Regions from separate parts of the Shumkonia mesophila genome, predicted to be linked through region 2. Evidence: predicted binding sites of a transcription regulator. Region 2 holds the regulator's gene; the other holds the start of a gene.

Region 1 (8,304 bases), on a different contig from region 2:
CGGCGGTCGACAACGTCGCCTACTTCGCCCTGCGCGAGGGCGACAAGGCCGGTCACGACGCCGCGGTGAAGGAAGCCGCCGGGCGGTTGGCCGGGTCGGTCGACGTCATCGTCCTGGCCCAGGCCTCGATGGCCCATCTGGCGGCGGAATTGGGCGCCGTACTGCCGATTCCGGTCCTCGAAAGCCCGCCGCTGTGCGTCGAAGGATTGGCACCCTACCTGAAGGCATGAACGGTAGTTATCCCCCGCCATCGGGATTTCCCCCATTTCATTTCCGGCCGCCAGAGGGTATTAGGGACCCTTGCTCGGGGGGGCGGCAACTGGGAGACACGGGGACATGAGAGACTCGGGTCTATGTTGTTGTGTGTTGGGAATAGGGGCCTTGCCGCCGTCGCCATGACGGCGTTTTTGGCGTTGGTCTCGGGTTTTTCCGGTCCGGCCGCCGCCGGCGAACTCGCCGGCATCCCGTCTCAGTCCGCTCTCGTCCAATTCCGCTCGTTCATGGCGCCGATCGCCCGGTCGGGCGCCAAGAAGCCAGGCCTGAAGGCGGTGACCGTGATCGTCGAGGTCGGCGTATCGGAAGCCGAGAATGTGTGCTTCCACGTGCCCCGCATCCGGGATGCCGTCCTGATCGAACTGTTCCGCGAGCCGATTTCCATGGACGGCCACGCCGGCATGGACATTCAGCCGGTCGAGGCCCGCCTGCTCGATCCGGTCAATCGCGCGCTGGGCAACGCCGCCATCCGGCGGGTCTATGTGCTGCCGGGAACCGAGCAGTCGGCCGGGGCCGCGGCCGCCCGGTTGCCGTATCCGGTCATGGGCTGCCGTCCACCCAAGAACCGCAAGGCCTGATCCCGCCGGCGGTGCCTAGGCAAGGTGCCGGCGGGCGAACGCCGCGGCCCCGGCGATGGCGGCATCGGCGGCATCCACCATGCGGCCCAGCCCGATGAAGCCGTGCCCGACCCCTTCGACGCGTTTGAGTTCGAAGGGCACGCCCGCCGCGTCCAGTCGCCGGACCAGGGCCAGCGTATCGTCCAGCAGCACGTCGAGCCCGGCGGCCACCAGATGGACCGCTGGCAGGCCGGCCAGATCGGCCAGCAGGGGCGCGGCGCGCGGGTCGGTGCGATCGCGCTTGGTGGGCGCATAGGCTGCCCAGTAGGCGGCCATGTCGTCGCGCGACAGACCGAAGCGGCCATCGCCGAATTCGCGATAGGAGCCGGTGTCGAGGGTGGCGCCATAGACGCCATAGAACAGCAGCAGCGCCCGGATCAGGTCCGGGCGGCTCAATCGAAGGTCCAGCGCCGCCGCAAGGGCCAGGTTGCCGCCGGCCGAGTCGCCGGCGAGCGCCATGCGCCTGGCGTCGATGCCCCAGCGCACGGCGGTGTTGGCCAGCGCCTCGATGACCGCCACCGATTCGTCCAGGGGTTCGGGGAATGGGTGTTCGGGCGCCAGCGCATAGTCGACGGCAAACACCATGGCGCCGCTCTCGCGGGCCAGCACGCGCCCGGCCCGATCATGGGTATCGGGGCTGCCCTTTACCCAGCCGCCGCCATGGAAATAGACGATGGCCGGAAGGGCCGGAGCCAGCGAAGGCCGGTAGCGGCGCACCCGGACCGGGCGGAAAAGGCCGGGCAGTTCGATGTCCTCGACAGCGGAGACGGCGACCGGTTCCTCGTTCCAGAACCGGCGCTCGATCAGCGTGCGAAGGCGCACCTCCTCGGGAGTCGGCTTGGCCGGCACCGGGCCGACGCTGGCGGCGATTTCGGCCATCTTGTCCATGGCCGCCGCCATCTGCGGGTCCATCAGGCTACGCGGCGACAACGGGACGGTTTGCGGATGCGGATGAGGCGCCATGGTCGCTCCTTGGATTCGGGCGGCAAGGACGGAATACCCGAAATATCGCGTTCCTCCCGGCATGAAGCAACCCCGTCGGGTCGGCCTGATGCATCTGGCGCATCTCGATCCTTCGCTTCGGGGACGGCGATCAGGGGGTCACGATCCGCGTGTGGCTGACCAGGCCGCCGTCCGTCGAGGCAACATGCAGGAGATAGAGGGGTGCGGCTTCGATCGCGGCGTCAACCTCCTTGCGCAGGTCCACCGCGACGCTGGGCATGGTGGCGGCGGTCGTGCCGCCCCACGGTTCGCGGTGCAAAAAATGGACGTGCCCGCAAAGGAGTTGCCCGACCTGTGGATGGCGGTTGACCACCGCCGCCAGATCCTCGGCTTCCCGGGGGTGCCGGTAACCGCCGACAAAGCGCCGAGCGATGTCGAAAGGCGGGTGGTGGATGAAAAGAATCGTCGGCCTGTCGGGTGCCAGGGCGAGCGTCTCCTCCAGCCAGGCGAGCCGCCGGGCGCAGAAGGCGCCTTTCCGTTCTCCTTCGGCAACCGAATCCATGGCGACCAAGCGGACCGGATAGTCTTCGATGACGTAATGAAGATGATCGCCGTTCCTGGGCAGATAGGAGAGATGGTCAAGCGCGTCGCGCAGCGCGTCACGCCGGTCGCGATTGCCGGGAATCAGGAACAGCGGCGCGTCCAGGTCGGCCAGGATCTCGCGCAGGTACGCATACTCGTCAGCCGTGCCGTTGTGCACGGTGTCGCCCGTGTGGACCACCACGTCCACCCCCTGGCGGTTGATGTCGGCGATGCATCGCCGCAAGGCCTCGGCGCGACTGGCGCTTGCGGCCTGCTCCGACGACCGCGCCAGGATGTGGGTATCGCTGATCTGGGCGATGAGCATCCAGTCTTTCCCTCGTCCGGTCCTATGGGTCAGCCGAGACTGTCGTAATAGGCCTGCAACACCTCGACTACCTCGCGGCGGCTGAATTCCTCCGGAATGGTTTCCCGGCGGGAAAACATCTCGCGCAGCCGGGTGCCGGAGATCGCCAGCCGATCCTCCTCGCCGTGCGGGCACGTCTTGCCCGTCGCCATGCCCTGGCATTTGTAGCAGAAGAACGTGACGTCGATCTTGAGCGGCCGGATTTCCATGCTGCCGGCGGGAAGCGTATCGAAAATGTGATGCGCGTCGAACGGTCCGTAATAGTTTCCGACACCGGCATGATCGCGACCGACCACCAGGTGCGTGCAGCCGAAATTCTGGCGAAACACCGCGTGCAGCAAGGCTTCTCGTGGGCCGGCGTAGCGCATCTCGATGGGATAGCCGGCCTGGATCACGGTGCCGGGCACGAAATAGTTCCTGATCAGCGCGTCGATGGCCTTGACCCGGACGTCCGCCGGAATATCGCCTGGCTTCAGCGCGCCGAGCACCTGGTGGATGAGCAAGCCATCGCAAATTTCGATGGCGACCTTGGCCAGATATTCATGGCTGCGATGCATGGGGTTGCGGGTCTGGAAGGCGGCGACTTTCGACCAGCCGTTGGCTTCGAACATCGCCCGGGTTTCGGCTGGCCGCAGGTAAAGGCCCTTGTAGGTTTCCGGAAAGTGGCCCTCGGACAGCGCCGTAACGGGCCCGGCCAGGTTGACCGCCGGCTGTTCCATGACCTTCCTGACGCCGGGATGGGCGGCATCCGTGGTGCGGAACACCTCCCGACATTCCAGTTCCCGGTCGATGGCATACTTTTCGCTCACGGTCTGAATGGCCAGAATCTCGCCGGACGTCCCGTCGACCAGCGCGATCTTCTCGCCGATCGCGATGCCGTCGGCGAGGTCCTCGTGGCATGAGAGCGTGATGGGGATCGGCCAGAATATCCCGTCGCCCGTTACCATGTCGGTACAGCAGGCTCGCCAGTCTTCCTCCCCCATGAATCCGTCGAGCGGCGTGTAGGCGCCCATTGCCAACATGAACAGGTCCGAAACCTCCCGGCTGGCCAAGGGGACTTTCGTGAGCTTTTCGGCCCGCTCGATCTCGTCGGCGCGCTCCGTTCTGGGCAGCAGCATCGGCCTGAGCGGACCGCCTCCATGCGGGGGAACCAATGTCGGCATTTTAGGACGTCTCCCTGACTATTATGGGTGCTTGCGGGCCCTGATCAGATCGGTTGCAGACTGTCGGAAGGCGCGCCGCTTTAAGCGTGTAGAAAGCCTCGGGCCTTCGAAAAAATGTCGTGACCGCCTAGTATATTAAACTTATCATATTTTCAAATATGGATCGGCTTTCCATGCCGGCGGCTTCATCAGGGGGAGACGACATTCGTCTGAAAGGCCTCCATGGACGGGTCGGAAACCGAGGCATCGGCTGCAAGTCCTGAGTGTCTCCGGTTGCGTGGTTTGCCGCGCCGTGCCCATGGGCTTGGGCCTGGATTCCGGCCGTATCGCCGATACCCTCCCTTCATGCATCGATCGTCACGGACTGACATTGGGGTGACTTGATGTTCACCAGCAATCCCTTCGCCGAGCTTTCCGCGTCCATATCACCCATCGTCATGCAGACGTATGTCGTCGTCATGGCCCTTCTGGTCGTGGGCGGCACGGTGTACGACACCCTTCACAAGAAGAGCGCCCAGTACTTTTTCGCCAATTGGCGGAAGGCACAGAATAAAGGGGCGCGGCAAGTCGGTGGCGGGGAAATGGTGTCCCTGGCGATCCAGACCGTGGCCGTGGAGGTCCTGTCGGCCGGTGAATTGTGTACCGCGCGGCGCCGCATCGCCCACCTCCTGACGATGTACGGCTTCATCGCCTACGTCATCACCACCGTCATCATGGTGTTCGGCTACCCGACACCCGCGACCCCGACGCCCGCCATCCTGCCGCAACTGTGGGGCATCGGGGGCCTGATGGTCTGCGCCGGCGGCTATTGGTTCTGGTTCTTCCTGCGGGTCGACGTCGCCGCCGAAGGGCACTCGCGTTTCCGCGTCGTGCAGGCCGACATCTTCATCCTTTCGCTGCTTGCCAGCGTGACCCTGGGCCTGATCTGGGCGGCGTTGCAGGCGGCGGGCAGCGCGGGGACAAGCGTGTTCCTCGGTCTCTACCTCATCGCCACGACGGTGCTCTTCGCATCCATTCCATGGTCCAAATTCTCCCACATGTTCTTCAAGCCCGCGGCGGCCTTCCAGAAGCGGGTGGAAGACGCGAACGGTTCGCGGAGCAACCTGCCGGCCCCCGCCGACAAACCCGAAACCTTCGGCAGTGCTCGCACCGAGCCCCAACACTATTGATCGACCCTTCATAGACCTTCGATACGGGAGGTAACGGATTACATGCCGACATTCGTTTACATGACCCGGTGCGACGGCTGCGGATATTGCGTCGACATCTGCCCCTCCGACATCATGCACATCGATACCACCTACCGGCGCGCCTACAACATCGAGCCCAACATGTGCTGGGAGTGCTACTCCTGCGTGAAGTCCTGTCCGCAGCATGCGATCGACTGTCGCGGCTATTCGGACTTCGCCCCTATGGGCCACAGCGTCAGGGCGCTGCGCGAAGAGGAAAAGGGCACCATTTCCTGGAAGATCAAATTCCGGGATGGCCGCGAAAAGAATTTCGTTTCGCCGATCCGGACCACGCCTTGGGGCTCGATCAAATCGCCGTCCGATTACGCGGCGCCAAGCCAGGCGGCCTTCAAGGCCCAGGAACTCGCGCATGAACCGGAAGCGCTCAACATCGGCAAGCTGCCCGCGCTGACTCCGGACAGGCTCAAGCAGGGAGTGGTCTGATGGCTCGCAGGAAAACGGTTTTTGTGGATTCGGATATCCTGGTCATCGGCGGCGGCATGGCCGGCTGCGGGGCCACGTACGAATCCAGGTACTGGGGGCGCGACCTCAAGGTTGTCTGCGTCGAGAAGGCGAACATCGAGCGCAGCGGCGCCGTCGCGCAAGGCCTCTATGCGATCAACTGCTACATGGGCATGCAGTGGGGCGAGAACCAGCCCGAGGACCATGTCCGATACGCCCGGAACGACCTCATGGGGTTGGTGCGCGAGGACCTGGGCTACGATATCGCCCGCCACGTCGACGCCACGGTGCACAAGTTCGAGGAATGGGGCCTGCCGATCATGCGCGACCCCAAGACCGGGCGCTACCAGCGCGAAGGCAAGTGGCAGATCATGATCCACGGCGAAAGCTACAAGCCGATCGTCGCCGAGGCCGCCCGCAAGGCCGCCACCCAAGTCTACAACCGGATCATGGTGACCCACCTCCTGATGGACAAGACGAAGCCCAACCGGGTTGCCGGGGCTGTCGGCTTCAACGTCCGTACCGGGGATTTCCACGTCTTCCGCGCCAAGGCCGTCATCGTGTCGGCCGGCGGCGCGTCGCACATCTTCAAGCCGCGGGCGGCTGGTGAAGGCATGGGACGGACGTGGTATGCGCCGTGGAGCAGCGCGTCTGCCTATGCGTTGCCGATCCTCGTCGGCGCCAAGATGACGCAGATGGAGAACCGCATCGTCCTTACCCGCTTCAAGGACGGCTACGGTCCGGTCGGCGCCTACTTCCTGCACCTCAAGACCTACACCCAGAACGCCTATGGCGAGGACTACGAGGCCAAGTGGCGCGACTCGATCAAGGCCCTGGTCGGCGACTACGTCGACAGGCATCCGGTGCCGACCTGCCTTCGCAACCACGCCTTCCTGGAGGAGGTCAAGGCCGGCGGCGGCCCCATCCGCATGGTGACGAAGGAGGCCTTCCAGGACCCGCACAAGGAGACCGTCGGCTGGGAGAACTTCCTCGGCATGACGATCGGCCAGGCGGTCGTCTGGGCGTCGCAGAACATCGATCCCAAGCATATCAATCCCGAGCTGACCACGTCCGAGCCCTACGTCATGGGCTCTCACGCCACCTGCTCCGGCGCCTGGGCGAGCGGCCCCGAGGACTACGCGCCCGCGGAGTACCAGTGGGGATACAACCGGATGATGACCGTCGAGGGGCTGTTCGGCGCCGGCGACACCATCGGCGGCACCGCCCACAAGTTCTCTTCCGGGTCCTTCACCGAAGGCCGGATCGCCGGCAAGGCGGCGGTCAATTACGTGAACGACCTGGGCAGCGAGCAGCCGCAATACAACGATGCGGAGTGCGAGGACTTAAGGAAGGCGATCTTCCAGCCGCTGGAGAACTACAAGCTCGGCCGCGTCGAAATCGTCGCGGGAACCGTTTCGCCGAGCTATCTGCTGCCGCTTCATGGCCTGCAGCGCCTCGAGAAGATCATGGACGAATACGTCGGCGGCATCAGCTCCCACTACACCACCAACGAGCCGATGCTGACGCGCGGCCTGGAACTGCTGGGCATGCTGAAGGAGGACATGGCCCATCTCGGGGCCGAGGACCTCCACCAGCTCCAGCGGGCGTGGGAGCTTCACCACCGGGTCCTGGCCTCGGAGTGCGTGACGCAGCACACGATGTTCCGGCAGGAAACGCGGTGGCCGGGGTATTACTACCGGGCCGATCATCCGAAGCTGGACGACGCCGACTGGCACTGCTTCACGCTGTCCCAATACGACCGCGATTCCGGCAAGTGGGCCATGGAGAAGGCGCCGGTCTACCACATCGTCGATTGAGCGGAAGCCGGCGCGCCGATCCGAGCGGGTAAAGGAGTTGCCAGCCTCCCTCAGGCGCGGCGGTCCTCCGCCTCGAAGCAGGGGATGCACAGCACCGCGCCGCCGGAACGACGGGTCCGCGTCTCCATGACCGGCTCACCGCACCGCTCGCAGACCAGGGTGTCGACGATGCGGGCGTGGCGCGGCAGCGCGAGGGCGGACTCCTTGACGCTGAACAGGTCTTCGAAATCTGCCGTCATGATCTCCTTCATGCGCATCTCGCGCAGGATCGCCAGACGCTTGGCCTCCGCTTCGGTCAAGCCCTGGTCGGCCTTTTTGCGCATCAGGGTCTTGTTCTCTTCACCGGCCGCGGTGGTGCGCTCGGGTTTGCGCACGACACGCCGGCTTTTGCCGTCGGAACGTCGGTAGAAGGTGAAGGCAACCTTGCCCGTGTCGTGGTACAGCAGGTTTCCCTTGCCGAAGCTGCAGCCGACCAGGGACTGGATGGCGTCGACCGCGCACATGTCGGTCTCGGTGATGGCGACGATTTCCTCGTCGCCGGAATGGCCGAATTCGCGCAACGCGTATTCGGCCACCCGCAGGCCATAGGCGAGACCCGGGCAACTGTGACCGTGGAAGGAGATGGCCTCCTGGATCTGGCGGTCGGTCAGGGCGTTATTGGACATGGGCAGCTCCTTGTCGTGTCTGGGCGGATCAGGCGGCGGGAACGACCACCGGGATGCCTTCGTGGTCCAAGGTGGCGACGGCAATGCCGTAGGTTTCTTCGATGATGGCCGAGGTCACTTCGGCGCGCTCGCAGGCGGCAAGCACGGAGCCCCCTTTGAGAAAGAGGAAGCGATCGGCGAAGCGCAGGGC
Region 2 (8,304 bases):
AAGCTTTCAGATTGCTAATGCTACGCATTTGAAAAACTCCGTAACGCATTGATATGTATCTTCTTATCGATAACTACGACAGCTTCACCTACAACCTTCTGCACTACTTGGGAGAACTCGGGGCCGAGGTGGTGGTCAAGCGCAACGATGCGCTTTCGGCCGCCGAGGCGCTGGCCCTGAAACCGCAAGGCATCGTCCTCTCGCCGGGACCGTGCGATCCCGACCGGGCCGGCATCTGCCTCGACCTGATCGGCGCCGCCGCCGGCCGCGTGCCCCTTTTGGGGGTCTGCCTCGGCCATCAGGCCATCGGCCAGGCCTTCGGCGGTGCCGTGGTGCGCGCGCCCAAGCCCATGCACGGCAAGACCAGCCAGATCCGCCACGTCGCCAAGGGCATCTTCGCCGGCATCCCCAGCCCGTTTCCGGCCACCCGCTACCACTCGCTGATGGTCAGGCGCGACGACCTGCCCGACTGCCTGGAGATCACCGCCGAGAGCGAGGACGACGTCATCCAGGGCCTGGCCCACAAGACGCTGCCCATCTACGGCGTGCAGTTCCATCCCGAAAGCATCGCCTCGGAAAACGGCCACCACATCCTCGAGAATTTCATCCGCCTGACCCATGAAGGGAGGGCCGCCGCATGAACGCGCTGGCCGACATGAAGTCCCTGCTCGGCACGGTGGCGGGCGGCGCCTCGCTGACCGGGGCCGAGGCCGAGGCCGCGTTCGGCATCATCATGTCGGGCGACGCCACCCCGGCCCAGATCGGCGGCTTCCTGATGGCGCTGCGGGTGCGCGGCGAGACGGTCGACGAGATCACCGGCGCCGTGCGCGCCATGCGCGCCAAGGCGGTGACCATCAAGGCCCCGCCCGGCGCCATCGACATCGTCGGCACCGGCGGCGATTCGGCCGGCACCTTCAACATCTCGACCACCTCCGCCTTCGTCGTCGCCGGCGCCGGGGTGCCGGTCGCCAAGCACGGCAACCGCGCGGTGTCGTCGAAATCGGGCGCCGCCGACGTGCTGGCCGCGCTGGGCGTCAACCTCGACGCCGACATGCGCCTGATCGAGCGGGCCATCGCCGAGGCCGGCATCGGCTTCCTGATGGCGCCCCGCCATCACAGCGCCATGCGCCACGTCGCCGGGCCGCGCGGCGAACTGGGCGTGCGCACCATCTTCAACATCCTGGGGCCGCTGGCCAACCCGGCCGGCGTCAAGCGCCAGTTCACCGGCGCCTTCGACCGCAAGTGGATCGAGCCGATGGCCCAGACGCTGGCCAACCTCGGCAGCGAGGCGGCGTGGATCGTCAACGGCGCCGACGGCCTGGACGAGCTGACCACCACCGGCCCGTCCCATGTCGCCGCGCTGAAGGACGGCGCCGTCAGCACCTTCGAGGTGACGCCCGAGGAGGCCGGCCTGCCGCGGGCGCGGCCGGAAGACCTGAAAGGCGGCGACGCCGAAACCAACGCCGCCGCGCTGCGTGCCGTGCTGGGCGGCCGGAAGGGGCCGCTGCGCGACGTCGTGCTCTATAACGCCGGCGCCGCGCTGATCGTCGCCGGCAAGGCGAAAAACCTGAAGGACGGCGTCGCACTGGCCGCCCGTTCCGTCGATTCCGGGGTCGCCGCCGCCGCGCTGGAGCGGCTGATCGCCATCACCCGCGAGACGCCTCCGGGCACCGCCCCATGAGCGACGTGCTGGCCCGCATCTGCGCCGACAAGCGCACCCACGTCGCCCGCTGCAAGGCGGCCCGCCCGATGGGCACGGTGATCGGGGCGGCCCAGCAGGCGTCGCCGCCGCGCGGTTTCGCCGCCCGGCTCGAAGCGGCCGCCGCCGCCGGCTACGGACTGATCGCCGAGATCAAGAAGGCGTCCCCCTCCAAGGGTCTGATCCGCGCCGATTTCAACCCGCCGGCCCTGGCCCGCGCCTATGCCAAGGGCGGCGCCACCTGCCTTTCCGTGCTGACCGACGGCCCCTATTTCCGCGGCGCCGACGAATACCTGACGGCGGCCCGCGCCGCCGTCCCGCTTCCGGTCCTGCGCAAGGACTTCATGCTGGAGCCCTACCAGATCATCGAGGCCCGCGCGCTGGGCGCCGACGCCGTGCTCGTCATCATGGCCGCCGTCAGCGACCCGCAGGCGGTCGAGCTGGTGGCCGCCGCCCGCGAGTTCGGCATGGACGCCCTGATCGAGGTCCACGACGAGGCCGAGCTGGAGCGCGCCGCCCGGCTGGATGTCCGGCTGCTGGGCATCAACAACCGCAACCTCAAGACGCTCAAGGTCGACTTGGCCGTCACCGAAACCCTGGTCGCGCGCGCCCCCGCCGACCGCCTCGTGGTCAGCGAAAGCGGCCTCTACACCCCCGACGACTTGGCCCGCATGGCCCGCATCGGGGTGCGCTGCTTCCTGGTCGGCGAATCCCTGATGCGCCAGACCGATGTCGAGGCGGCGACCCGCGCCCTGCTGGCCGGCGCCCCGGCCCCGGCGAAGGAGTAAGGCCATGGCCGGGCTCAGCCATTTCGACGACAAGGGCGACGCCCGCATGGTCGACGTCTCGGCCAAGGCCGTTACCCAGCGCACCGCCACCGCCAAGGGCTCGGTGCTCGTGGCCCCCGAGACGCTGGCCCGCATCCAGGCCGGCGGCGTCAAGAAGGGCGACGTGCTCGGCGTCGCCCAGCTGGCCGGCATCATGGGGGCCAAGCGCACGTCCGATCTCATCCCGCTCTGCCACCCGCTGGGGCTGGATGCCGTCGAGATGCGCCTTTCCTGCGACGCCGGGCGCAACGCCGTCGACATCGAGGCGACCTGCCGCGTCGCGGGGCGCACCGGCGTCGAGATGGAGGCGCTGACCGCCGTCGCCGTGGCGGCGCTCACCGTCTATGACATGTGCAAGTCGATGGACCGCGCCATGCGCATCGTCGACATCCGCCTTGTGCACAAGGCCGGCGGCAAGTCCGGCACCTTCGAGGCCCCATGATGCTTTCCGTCGCCGAAGCCGTCGCCAAGGTCGTTTCCGGTTTCGCGCCGCTCGCCGTCGAGACGGTCGGTCTCGAGGCGGCGTTGGGCCGCGCCCTGGCCAGGGACGTCGCCGCGCAGCTCGACAGCCCGCCGCTGGACGTCTCGGCCATGGACGGCTATGCGCTGCGCGCCGCCGACGCCACCGCCGTGCCGGCGACGCTGACCCGGATCGGCCAGTCGGCGGCCGGCCACCCCTTTGCCGGCGCCGTCGGGGCGGGGCAGTGCGTGCGCATCTTCACCGGCGCCGTCATGCCGGCCGGCGCCGACGCCATCGTCATCCAGGAGGACGCCGAGGCCGCGGGCGACGCCGTCACCGTCCGCGAGGTGCCCAGGCCCGGCCGCTGGGTCCGCCGCGCCGGCATGGATTTTCGGCGGGGCGACGTCATGCTCAAGGCCGGGCGCCGGCTGACCGGGCGCGACATCGGGCTCGCCGCCGCCATGAACGTGCCGTGGCTCGCCGTCGCCCGCCGGCCGCGCGTCGCCATCCTCGCCACCGGCGACGAACTGGTGATGCCCGGCGAGCCGCTGGCCGAAGGCCAGATCGTCGGTTCCAACAGCCTGGCGGTGGCCGCCTACGTCACCGCCTTCGGCGGTCTTCCCGCGGTGCTGGGCATCGCCCGCGACACCGAGGAATCGCTGGCCGCCCTGCTGGCAGGCGCCCGGGGCGCCGACCTGCTGGTCACCATCGGCGGCGCCTCGGTCGGCGACCACGACCTGGTGCGCCAGGCGCTGGCCGCCCAGGGCTTCGACCTCGGCTTCTATCGGGTCGCCATGCGGCCGGGCAAGCCGCTCATCTTCGGGCGTCTCGGCGACGTGCCGGTGCTGGGGCTGCCGGGCAACCCGGTCTCGGTCGGCGTCACCTCGCTGCTGTTCCTGCGCCCGGCCATGAACGCCATGCTCGGACTTCCCGACCGCCGGGGACCGGCGCCGATGGCCCGCCTCGGGCGCGACCTGCCGGCCAACGACCTCCGCCAGGACTATCTGCGTTCCCGCCTGACGGTGGGCGAGGACGGCGAGCCCGTCGCCACCCCCTTCGAGGCCCAGGACAGCGCGCTGATGGCCCGCTTCGCCGACGCCGACTGCCTGGTGGTCCGCCCGCCCCATGCGCCGCCCGCCCGGGCCGGCGAACGGGTGGAGATCGTTCCCCTCTAGTATTTTGGGGACACCATACTTAATTCCCGCCGTCGGCTGCCTTGCTTCGGTTCGCTGGAATTAAGTATGGTGTCCCTAAAATACCCCCGAAATACCCCTGCCTCCCGTCACCAAATTGCCGCTTGACCCGGCACGAGAACTAAACTAGAACATGTGCCGACGTTTTGCTTTTGTTCCACATTTTGTGGTGCCGGTTTCGGGGTGACGCCAGACGTGCGACGGCGGCGGAGGGCCCCCGGGTCGAACGCATCGCAGCACCGCCGCCACGCCGCGAAACTGGGTGGCGGCCCGGAGTGACACCATGCTGACCCGCAAGCAGTACGAACTCCTCGTCTACATCAACGATCACCTGAAGAGCAAAGGCGTCTCGCCCTCCTTCGAGGAGATGAAGGAGGCCTTGAGCCTGCGCTCGAAATCCGGCATCCACCGGCTGATCACCGGGCTCGAGGAGCGCGGCTTCATCCGCCACCTGCCGCACCGCGCCCGCGCGCTCGAAGTCCTCAAGCTGCCGGAAAACGCCGAGGCCCCCAATGGCGCCTCGCGCGGCGCCTTCGCCCCCAAGGTCATCCGCGGCCAGTTCAAGCCCTCGACCGCCCGCGCCGCCCGGCCCGAGGCCGGGGCCGTGGAACTGCCGCTCTATGGCCTGATCGCCGCCGGCACGCCCATCGAGGCGATGCGCGACAACACGGCCTCCATCGACGTGCCGGCTTCCCTGCTCGGCACCGGCGAGCATTACGCGCTCAGCGTCGATGGCGATTCGATGATCGACGCCGGCATCGAGGACGGCGACACCGTGGTCATCCAGCGCTGCGAAACCGCCGACAACGGCACCATCGTCGTCGCCCTGGTCGAGAATACCGAGGTGACGCTGAAACGCCTGCGCCGGCGCGGCGATTCCATCGCGCTGGAGCCCGCCAACAAGAAATACGAAACCCGCATCTTCGGCCCCGACCAGGTCCAGGTGCAGGGCAAACTGGTGGGACTGATTCGCAAGTACTAACGGCCGTCGATCGCGTCATGGGAATGCGGGTTGTGCCTCCGCACGGAGGGCATCGGATACGATCCCCTGGTAAAATGGCGGTTGTCGCTCTACCTTAACGTGCGCTTGGCATGGCGTGGGGGAGTTGCCATGAGAAGAATCGTCGTCGGCTTCCTGCTGTTAACGATAAGTGCGTGCGTGGCTGTGCCTCAAGGGCCGCAGGTCGCCGGCGGCACCAGGATCACGCAACTTGGTATTTCGTTCGCTGTTCCCGAAGGCAGGTCGTGGACCGTACTCGTTCAGTCGACCTACCAAGTAATGCTTGGCGCGCGCGGAAATTCGCCGAATGAAACCCTGATAACGGCCATCGGCACCTACAACGTTCCCGCATTTGATGTACCGGAGGGATTTTTAAACTTCGTGAAATCCGGACGTGCCAACGAACCGAAAACAGGAACGTTCGAAGTCATCAGGAATGATGAACAGTGGTATGCCGAGCGATCAGAAACCTGCGTCAAACATGAATCCGCGGCTAAAGACTTCGCGGCTAAACGCGGAGGCGCGTTTACTATGATCGAGTACTATGGAATGAATTGCATCCACCCGGGAAATCCATCAGTCGGCATCTTCGTCGAATTCTCCAGGAAGGGACCTTCCGGCGTTGAATTTCCGCAGTTCAGGGCGATGGGAGAGCGGTTGCTTAAGTCAGTCGAGTTTACATCCTACAAGTAACGGGTTTACGCGAGGGGGCTTGGATCCTGCTGGTTGTCCCCCGTTCGCCCCAACACCGTCACGATATCGAGGACCTGCACGCCTTCCGGCAGTTCGATCAGAAACTCGGCGTCGCGCTTAAGGTGATGGATGCGCCGGGGGTCCGGCCCGGCGAAGCGCGACATGGCCTCGACGCTCTCCCAATAGGAGATGGTGACGAACTCCGTTTCCCCGGGCCGGTCCTCGCGGAACATCTGCACGCCCAGCGCCTTCCCGGCCAGCGGCTTGACGCCCTCCTCATAGAGATACGCCGCGTAGGCGTCGGCCTTGGCCGCCTCGGTGCGGCCGCGCCAGATGCGGGCGATGGCGGGGCGCAAAAGGTGGCGGGCATCCGTCATGGCATCCTCCTCGTTTCGTACCCTACCCCTCCTCGGGCAGGAAGCGCACGCCGCCGTACCAGGCCGAGGCCGTGGCGGCGCGGTTGTCGCAATCGGTCATAATGGCCACGGCGTCGATGGCGTCGATGTCGAGGCCGTGGTAGCGCCTGAAATCGTCGCGCAGGTTGCGCCGCTCGGTCACCCAGCCCATCGGCGCCTTGGGCGGCCCTGATCGCACGGCGACGATATGGGCGTTGGCGGTAAAGGCGTTGGGCCAGTCGGCGCCGGCCGGCTTGGCGCTGGCCCAGACGTAGTTGATGGCCCGGGTGGCGAACGGGTTGAAGCCGCCCTTCCTGACGAAATAGAGGCGGGCCGGGTAGTCGTCGCCCTCCTTGCGGGCCTCGTCGGCGCCGTCGGGGAACACGCCCTCGATCCCCCACGACCATTCGACCAGCGGCGTTTTCTTAAGGTCGATGCGCCGCTCCAGCACCAGCCCCGAAGCCGAGCCGTCGCAGGAGGCAAGCACCGCGGCCATCGCATCGACGTCGGCCGCCTCATAGCGAGTTTCGCCGTGGAAGGATTCGGGACGCCAAGTCAGGATGTCGGCGGGTGTGAAGGCCGGCGACACGGCCGCAGATTGAACGCCAAGGGACGGCAGGGCAAAGACAACCCCGGCCAGCGCGATCTTCACGCGCCATCCCTTCGCCGGCGGGAGTTCCCTGCTCATGGGGTCTGATGTGGCCCCTGCCCGCTCAGTTGCCAAGCCCCGCTGGGCGGCGGGCCCGCGGCCGCACCACCCATGGCCTACGGCCACGCTCGCCGTTGACGCTTTTCACCCGGACGGCGAGTTCGGTCAGCCACAGGGCATGGGCGCCGTCGCGCCACAGGTCGAAGCGGTCGATCACCACGGCGGCCGACGGGCAGGGCCGGCGCACCGGCACCGTCGCCACCACCACGTCGGCGACGCGGCAGTCCTCGGCCAACGCCCCCTCGTCGCGCACCAGGGCGACGGTGTGGCCCCGTGCCCGGTAAATGCAACCGACGGCGTCGCAGGCGAGGTTGCCGCCCTCCGGGCCGGCCGTGCCGTTGGCCGGCCAAGCGGCCGGCGCCTTTTCCTGGCCGGCCCGGCGCAGCCACACCTCGGCATCGAAGCGGCCGAGCCGCCGGCTGGAAACGGCAAGCGTGCCATCGGCGGCGCGCACCGCCATCAGCCGGCCGGCGTCGTCGATAAGGACATCGGGCGGGTTCATCCAGACCCCGCTGGCCAACCCGCCGACGAGGCCGGCGATCCCCCACAGCCGCCAGCGTCCCCGCCACAGGGCCAGCCACAGGCCGCCGATGCCGACGGCGACCAGGCCCGCCGTCGGCATGGCCGGCAACAGGGTCACCGCGCCCGGCCACGCGGCCACCTCACGGGCGACGGCGATGATCGCCTCCACCCCCCAGCCCATCGGCGCCAGCGCCAGGGCCTCGAGGCCGAACGGCATCAGCGCGAAGGAAACCACCGCCCACGGCATCACCCACAGGGCGGTCAGCGGCACCGCCGCCATGTTGGCGGCCAGCCCGAAGGCGGCCACGCGGTTGAAGTGATAGAGCGCGAAGGGGGTGGTGGCGGCACCGGCGATCAGGCTGCTCAGCGCCACGCCGCCGACGTAAAGCAAAACCCTTCCCGGCCAGCCGCGCCGCCGCCCCTCGTCGCGGAAACGGCGCTCGGCGATCTCCTCGTAGGCGGCGATCAGGGCGATGACGGCGGCGAACGACAGCTGGAAGCTGGCGCCCAGCAGGCTTTCGGGCTGCAAAAGCAGGATGGCCAGCGCCGCCCACGCCACCGTGCGGATGGAGAGGCCCCGGCGGTCGAGCAGCACGGCCAGCAGCACCAGGCCCAGCATCAGGAAGGCCCGCTGGGTCGGTACCGTCGAGCCGCTGATCAGGGCATAGGCAAACGCGCCCGGCAGCGCCACCGCTGCCGCCCATTTCTTGATGGGAAAGCGCAGCGCGACGAAGGGCACCAGGGCCAGGGCGGCGCGCAGGCCGACGAAGAGGATTCCCGCCACCAACCCGATGTGCAGGCCCGAG

What was found. Region 2 encodes LexA, which represses DNA repair genes until DNA is damaged. Its sites were predicted from a motif close to ATGTTCTANTTTGGTTC; they were not measured.
Region 1: a site for LexA is predicted at 4,090-4,106, ahead of sat (sulfate adenylyltransferase). Genes of this name have one in related genera too.

Annotation. Positions count from the first base shown of each region.
Region 1 covers NZ_JAOTID010000008.1:205,207-213,510, reverse strand. The annotation lists gene ODR01_RS15055 (aspartate/glutamate racemase family protein) at 1-230, shown strand, start outside; gene ODR01_RS15050 (hypothetical protein) at 396-851, shown strand; gene ODR01_RS15045 (alpha/beta hydrolase) at 867-1,853, opposite strand; gene ODR01_RS15040 (metallophosphoesterase) at 1,984-2,739, opposite strand; gene sat (sulfate adenylyltransferase) at 2,769-3,941, opposite strand; gene ODR01_RS15030 (hypothetical protein) at 4,325-5,110, shown strand; gene aprB (adenylyl-sulfate reductase subunit beta) at 5,153-5,614, shown strand; gene aprA (adenylyl-sulfate reductase subunit alpha) at 5,614-7,449, shown strand; gene ODR01_RS15015 (FmdE family protein) at 7,500-8,114, opposite strand; gene ODR01_RS15010 (ABC transporter ATP-binding protein) at 8,143-8,304, opposite strand, start outside.
Region 2 covers NZ_JAOTID010000002.1:158,317-166,620, reverse strand. The annotation lists gene ODR01_RS04270 (anthranilate synthase component II) at 54-641, shown strand; gene trpD (anthranilate phosphoribosyltransferase) at 638-1,681, shown strand; gene trpC (indole-3-glycerol phosphate synthase TrpC) at 1,678-2,487, shown strand; gene moaC (cyclic pyranopterin monophosphate synthase MoaC) at 2,492-2,968, shown strand; gene ODR01_RS04250 (molybdopterin molybdotransferase MoeA) at 2,965-4,161, shown strand; gene lexA (transcriptional repressor LexA) at 4,463-5,161, shown strand; gene ODR01_RS04240 (hypothetical protein) at 5,291-5,872, shown strand; gene ODR01_RS04235 (hypothetical protein) at 5,878-6,249, opposite strand; gene ODR01_RS04230 (DUF3047 domain-containing protein) at 6,272-6,955, opposite strand; gene ODR01_RS04225 (ComEC/Rec2 family competence protein) at 6,981-8,304, opposite strand, start outside.